Regions from separate parts of the Streptomyces sp. NBC_01689 genome, predicted to be linked through region 1. Evidence: riboswitches for the same ligand, from Rfam matches in the RefSeq annotation. Region 1 holds a riboswitch; the other holds the start of a gene.

Region 1 (3,200 bases):
CTCGCGGCTCCCCAAGGCACTCGGTCTGCTCGCCGACGCCCTGCGGGCACCGGCGTTCGCCGAGAGCGAGATCGAGCGGCTGGTGCGCAACCGGCTCGACGAGATCCCGCACGAGAGCGCCAACCCGGCCCGCCGCGCGGCCAAGGAGCTCTCCAGGGAGCTGTTCCCGGCCGGCTCGCGGATGTCCCGTCCCCGGCAGGGCACGGAGGAGACCGTCCAGAAGATCGACGCGGCGGGTGTCCGCGCCTTCTACGACCGGCACGTGCGGCCGGCGACGTCCACCGCCGTCATCGTCGGCGACCTCACCGGCGTGGACCTCGACGGGCTGCTCGCCGAGACGCTCGGCGCCTGGACCGGTTCCACCGGCGAACCGCGCCCGGTGCCGCCGGTCACCGCCGACGACACCGGACGGGTGGTCATCGTGGACCGCCCCGGCGCGGTCCAGACGCAGTTGCTGATCGGCCGGGTCGGCTCGGACCGGCACGACCGGGTGTGGCCGGCCCAGGTGCTCGGCACGTACTGCCTCGGCGGCACCCTCACCTCGCGGCTGGACCGGGTGCTGCGCGAGGAGAAGGGCTACACCTACGGGGTGCGGGCGTTCGGCCAGGTGATGCGTTCCGCCCCGGACGGCACGGGCATCGCGATGCTCGCCATCAGCGGTTCCGTGGACACCCCGAACACCGGGCCGGCGCTGGACGACCTCTGGAAGGTGCTGCGCACCCTCGCCGCGGACGGTCTGACGGACGCCGAACGGGACGTCGCCGTGCAGAACCTCGTGGGTGTGGCGCCTCTCAAGTTCGAGACCGCCGCGGCCGTCGCGGGCACGCTCGCCGACCAGGTCGAGCAGTACCTGCCCGACGACTACCAGGCGACGCTGTATCAGCAGCTCGCCGCGACCGGCACGGTGGAGGCCACCGCGGCCGCGGTGAACGCCTTCCCGGTGGACCGTCTGGTCACCGTCCTGGTGGGCGACGCCGCGCAGATCGAGGAGCCCGTCAAGGACCTCGGCATCGGTGAAGTGACCGTCGTGGCCGCTGAGTAGCGGCGCGGCACGAGGCGCGGCGGACGACGCGACTCCAGGGGCCCGGGTGACCGAAGAGTCACCCGGGCCCCCTTTTGCCCCGACAACACCCTCCATTTGTCCGTATTGGCAGGGAGGTTGCCTTTACGCCCTGTGGCATGCACTACAAAAACCGTGTTCCGTTTGTCGATCGAAAGACGGCCCCCTTAGCGTCGGTCCGGCTGTTCGTCAGGCAGTGCGCCGCGTCCGCGGCACCGGACAGTCATCGCCGAGTCCCCGTACGGCGCGAGCCAGGGGAGCCGGGGACCCGTACGCAGTCCCTGGGGTGAATCGGGCCTCCTCCCCGTGAGGACTTCCGTAGGAGACCTTCCTGCTCCGAACCCGTCAGCTAACCCGGTAGGCGAGAGGGAAGGAAAGGACCGAGCCCCTACATGGCGTTCACCTGTGGCCCCGGGAAACACCGTCGGCCGAGCCGCGTGAAGCGCACCACCTCGAACGCCGTCGGCGTCGCGGCGCTCACCACCACCGGTGTCATCGGCACCCTGGCCGCTCCGGCCCTGGCCGCGGACAGCTCCGTCGAGCAGACCGGGCTGACCCAGGCCGTCACCATGGGCGACACCGTCGCCGTCCAGATCGACGCGCAGGCCGCCGCGCAGCAGCGGGCCGCCGACGAGGCCGCGGCCCGCCGGAAGGCCGAACAGGCCGCGCGCAAGCGGGCCGTCGAGGAGGCGAAGAAGGAGCGCGAGGCCAAGGAGCGCGCCGCCCGCGCCGCCGAGCGCAAGCGTCTCAACACCTTCGTCCTGCCGATCCCCGGCTCGTACGTCTCCACGGGCTACAAGGCCGGCGGCAGCCTCTGGTCCTCCGGCAGTCACACCGGTGTCGACTTCCACGCCGCGTCCGGCACCCCGGTTCACGCGGTCGGCGCGGGCACGGTGGTCACGGCGGGCTGGGGCGGCGCCTACGGCAACCAGATCGTCCTGCGGATGCACGACGGCACGTACACGATGTACGGCCACCTGTCGTCCATCGAGGTCTCCGTCGGCCAGACCGTCACGCCCGGCGGCCGGCTGGGCCTCTCCGGTGCCACCGGGAACACCACCGGCCCGCACCTCCACTTCGAGGCGCGCACCACGGCGGAGTACGGCTCCGACATCGACCCGGTCGCCTACCTCCGCTCGCACGGCGTGAACGTCTGACCCGTCGCGCCCGTACGGCCGACGCCCGGCGTCCGTGCGTCCGGCATGCCCCCGCTGTCCGTACCACCGGCGCGAGGCGTCCGTACGTTCACACGTCCGGTGTCCGTACGTCCGAAGCCCCGGCTCGCCCGAGCCGGGGCTTCGGCGTTTCGAACTGCTGTCTGTCCAAAAAATATCCATGATTCCGGCCCGCCGTCGGAAATTCCGGTCCGCTGCAATAGAGTCGCCGAAAGAGCGTCGATCGACCGCGTTTCGCGGGGATTAAGGCGGAGGTCCGGTCATGCGCATTCCCGCGCACTCGGTATGCACGGCGATCCGCGACGACATCGTCGCGGGTGTCTACGAGCGCGGCGGCCGGCTCACCGAGGAACTGCTCGCGCGCCGCTACGGCGTCTCGCGCGTCCCGGTGCGCGAGGCGCTGCGCACCCTGGAGGCCGAGGGGTTCGTCGTCACCCGCCGGCACGCGGGCGCGTGTGTGGCGGAGCCCACCGAGCAGGAGGCCGCGGACCTGCTGGAGATGCGCATGCTGCTGGAGCCGCTGGGCGCCTTCCGGGCCGCCCAGCGGCGCACCGAGGCCCACCTCAAGGTGCTGCGTGGCCTGGTCAGGCTGGGCCAGGAGCGCTCCAGGAAGGGCAACAGCGAGGATCTGCGCTCCCTGGGCGGCTGGTTCCACGAGACGCTCGCACAGGCCTCCGGGAGCCCCGCGCTCACCTCCACGCTGGCCCAGCTGCGGCACAAGATCGCCTGGATGTACACGGTCGAGGCGCCCGCCGACCCGGTGGAGTCCTGGGCCGAGCACGGCGGCATCGTGGACGCGGTGGCGCGCGGCGACGGCGAACGGGCCCGGGCCGTCACGGTGCTGCACACCGAGCGCGCCACGGCCGCGCACCGGCTCAGGTTCCCCGGCGGGGGAGAGCGCCCGGACCGTGTGAGGACTTCGCAACATCCCGTAAACATGACGGGCCTGCGTCATTAACACGGGG
Region 2 (3,200 bases), 830 kb from region 1:
GCGCCTGGGCGACACCACGCAGGTCCTGGCGCCCGGGGACAGCGCGCACTTCGACTCGTTGACCCCGCACCGGATAGCCGCCGCCGACCAGGCGGGGGCCGATCTCCTCTTCGTACACACCCTGCTGCAGAGCCCCGCCGCCGCGCTGTGCCTCGGCCCGGCGGCGGCGCACCCGACCCTGGGAGAGACGTCATGACGGAACCCACGGAGCCCGGCCCCCGGCGGTCCATGGAGGACAAGTTCCCCCGTGCGCTGTGGGTGCGGCTGATCATCTACGTCGCTGTCGGCCACCTCTTCGCGGCCTTCATCTACCTGCTGTTCACGCTGGGAGCGCAGAACCAGTAGAGCCGGGACCGACCCGTGCCCGTACGGCCGTGTCCACATGGCTGTACGGGCGCGGCCGTACGTACGGGCGCCGACGTCAGTCGAGGAGGCGCTCGCGCAGCCGGTCGCGCAGCTCCGGGGTCAGGCGCAGGGCCTTCTCCAGATAGCCGTCGACACCGCCCCAGGTCTCCTCGATCGTCTCGAAGGCCGCCGTCAGATATTCGACCCGCGCGTCGAACAGCGGGCTGAGCAGCTCCATGACCTCGGGGGAGCGGGCCGCGTCGGAGGTGCCGTTGCGGTGGACCTTGTAGCGGCGGTGCCGGGCGTTCGACTCCAGGTAGTCGGCGACGATCGCGTCGCGCTCGACGCCCACGGCGAGGAGCGTCACGGCTATGGACAGGCCCGCGCGGTCCTTGCCCGCCGCGCAGTGCATCAGCGCGGGCACGCTGTCCTCGGCCAGGGCGTGCAGCACCTGGGTGTGCTCGGCGGTCCGCTCGGTGATGATCGCGCGGTACGAGCCGATCATCCGGGCCGCCGCTCCGCCGTTGCCGAGGTGGGCGCGGAGCTGGTCCAGCTCGCCGTCGCGGACCATCTTCCAGAACTCGCTGCCGTCGGCCGGGTCGGTCAGCGGCAGATTCACGTTCCGCACACCCGGAAGCTCGACGTCCGGCCCCTCCAGCTTCTGGTCCGAGGCGTTGCGGAAGTCGAAGACGGTGTGCAGCCCGAGGGAGGAGAGGAACGCGGTGTCCTCCGGCGTGGCGTGCGCGAGGTGACCGCTGCGGAACAGCCGCCCGGGCCGCACCCGCCGGCCGTCCACGGTGGGCAGGCCGCCCACGTCCCGGAAGTTGCGCACGCCGGTCAGTTCGGGCTCGGTCGACGGGACCTGCTGCGTCACGGGGGCTCCTCCCATAGGTCCGTCGGCACCGCTCGTCGTCGCCCGCCGACGGGAATCGCCTCTCGACGATACGACATGGGTTCCTGGGGCAATGAGTTGTCCACAGGGTTGATATCACCCATAGGTCCCATATGTGCAATCTGTCGGATGTGATGGAACTGGCCCTGGAATATGCACTCATGGGGTGACGTGCGTGAGCAGCGTCATACATGTGACGATGCGTTGCGGCATCCGATTTCCGGTGCGCCCGTGCGGCCGGGCGGGGACCCGGGTGGAGGGCTCTTCGTGCACGGAGGGTGACGGGCAATCAGGGCATCGATCAAGAAAGAGGTGCGTACCGGGTTCGCGGACGGTTGTCGCCGCGCCGGTCCCTCGCCTACGTTCGCCCTCAATCCGGACGGACGCCCAATCCTGCCGCCGCCCGGAATCCGCACTCACCCGTACACGGCAGGAGCGGGGGACCCACAGGTATCGCGCCTGTTCCGGTCTCCGGAACGGCTAGGGGTACAGCCGTGCCGTCGCGCGGCCGGACATCTCCAGTCCGCACCCGACAGCTCACCTCGCAGGCGCCGGAGAGGAAATGCGCCATGCCCGCGAAGGGTAAGCACCGTCGTCCCAAGTTCCTGCGTCTGCCCCGCTCGATCGCCGTGGCCGGCACCGGTGGTGCCGCGCTCGCACTGCCGTTGATGGGGGCCGTCTGCGCCCACGCCGCGGCCCCGGCGGCCGCCGTCCCGTCCGCCGCGCAGAAGATCGCGACGGTCTCCGTGTCCGCCGGAACCGCGGTGGAGAAGACCTATGTCGTGAAGGCCGGTGACACGCTCGCGAAGATCGCCGACCGTCAGCACGTCAGCGGCGGCTGGAAGAAGCTCTACGCCGACAACCGCGCGGTCGTGGGCGCCGATCCGGCGGCGATCCGGCCCGGTCTGAAGCTGACGATCGCGGGGCCGGACACCACGCACTCGTCCGTGTCCACCGCCACCCCGACCTCCGTCGGGCCCGCGGTCGAGGCCGCCGCCAAGGCTCCCCAGGCCGCCGCCGCGGCGTACACCCTCCCGGTCGAAGGGGCCACCATCGGCACCGGCTACAAGGTGCCCGGCAGCATGTGGTCGAGCGGCTATCACACCGGTGTGGACTTCGTGGTCCCGACCGGCACCACGGTCAGGTCCGTCGCCGCGGGCACGGTCGTCTCGGCCGGCTGGGGCGGCGCCTACGGCAACCAGGTCGTCATCCAGCACGCCGACGGCCGGTACTCGCAGTACGCCCACCTGTCCGCGCTCTCCGTCTCGGCGGGGCAGAGCGTGACCGTGGGGCAGCGCATCGGCCTCTCCGGCGCGACCGGCAACGTCACCGGTCCGCACCTGCACTTCGAGATCCGCACGACACCGGACTACGGCTCGGACCTGGACCCGGTCGCGTACCTGCGCGCGCACGGCGTCGTCGTCGGCTGACGCACCCCCACACGTCCCGCGGGCCGGACCCCTTGAAGCAAGGGGTCCGGCCCGCGGTGTGTCGGCTGTTCAACCACGCCTGGGGAAGCCCTATTCCGGATTTCGGCCATTCTTTATGAGTGGCTTATATCACCACCCGTCAACCCATTCCTACGGTCGCGTAGCTCACATCCCAAGGTGAATCATGGCTCGACGTGGCAGACGATTCGAAGAGTGACAACAGAGCGGTGATCGGGTCGTACGTGGCGGTGGGGGACAGCTTCACCGAAGGCGTCGGCGACCCCGGCCCCGAAGGAGCCTTCGTCGGCTGGGCGGACCGTTTCGCGGTCCTGCTCGCGGACCGGCAGCCGGAGGGCGACTTCACCTACACCAACCTCGCGGTCCGCGGGAAGCTGCTCGACCAGGTCGTCGAGGACCAGCTCGGGAGGGCCAAGGAACTCGCCCCGGACCTGGTCTCCTTCTGCGCGGGCGGCAACGACATCATCCGGCCCGGCACCGACCCCGACGAGGTGGCGGAGCGCTTCGAGCGCGCC

Evidence for each region. Region 1 has a riboswitch for cyclic di-AMP ahead of OG776_RS13405 (M23 family metallopeptidase). Riboswitches for the same ligand answer to the same signal wherever they lie in the genome.
Region 2: it holds a riboswitch for cyclic di-AMP, as region 1 does, so the genes downstream of both, OG776_RS10040 (LysM peptidoglycan-binding domain-containing M23 family metallopeptidase) here and OG776_RS13405 (M23 family metallopeptidase) in region 1, are expected to answer to the same signal.

The regions. Positions count from the first base shown of each region.
Region 1 covers NZ_CP109592.1:3,189,528-3,192,727, reverse strand. The annotation lists gene OG776_RS13410 (M16 family metallopeptidase) at 1-1,042, shown strand, start outside; cyclic di-AMP (ydaO/yuaA leader) riboswitch at 1,278-1,439, shown strand; gene OG776_RS13405 (M23 family metallopeptidase) at 1,453-2,217, shown strand; gene OG776_RS13400 (GntR family transcriptional regulator) at 2,498-3,193, shown strand.
Region 2 covers NZ_CP109592.1:2,359,621-2,362,820, reverse strand. The annotation lists gene OG776_RS10055 (helix-turn-helix domain-containing protein) at 1-196, shown strand, start outside; gene OG776_RS10050 (DUF6126 family protein) at 229-345, shown strand; gene OG776_RS10045 (tyrosine-protein phosphatase) at 422-1,219, opposite strand; cyclic di-AMP (ydaO/yuaA leader) riboswitch at 1,645-1,803, shown strand; gene OG776_RS10040 (LysM peptidoglycan-binding domain-containing M23 family metallopeptidase) at 1,807-2,667, shown strand; gene OG776_RS10035 (SGNH/GDSL hydrolase family protein) at 2,895-3,200, shown strand, end outside.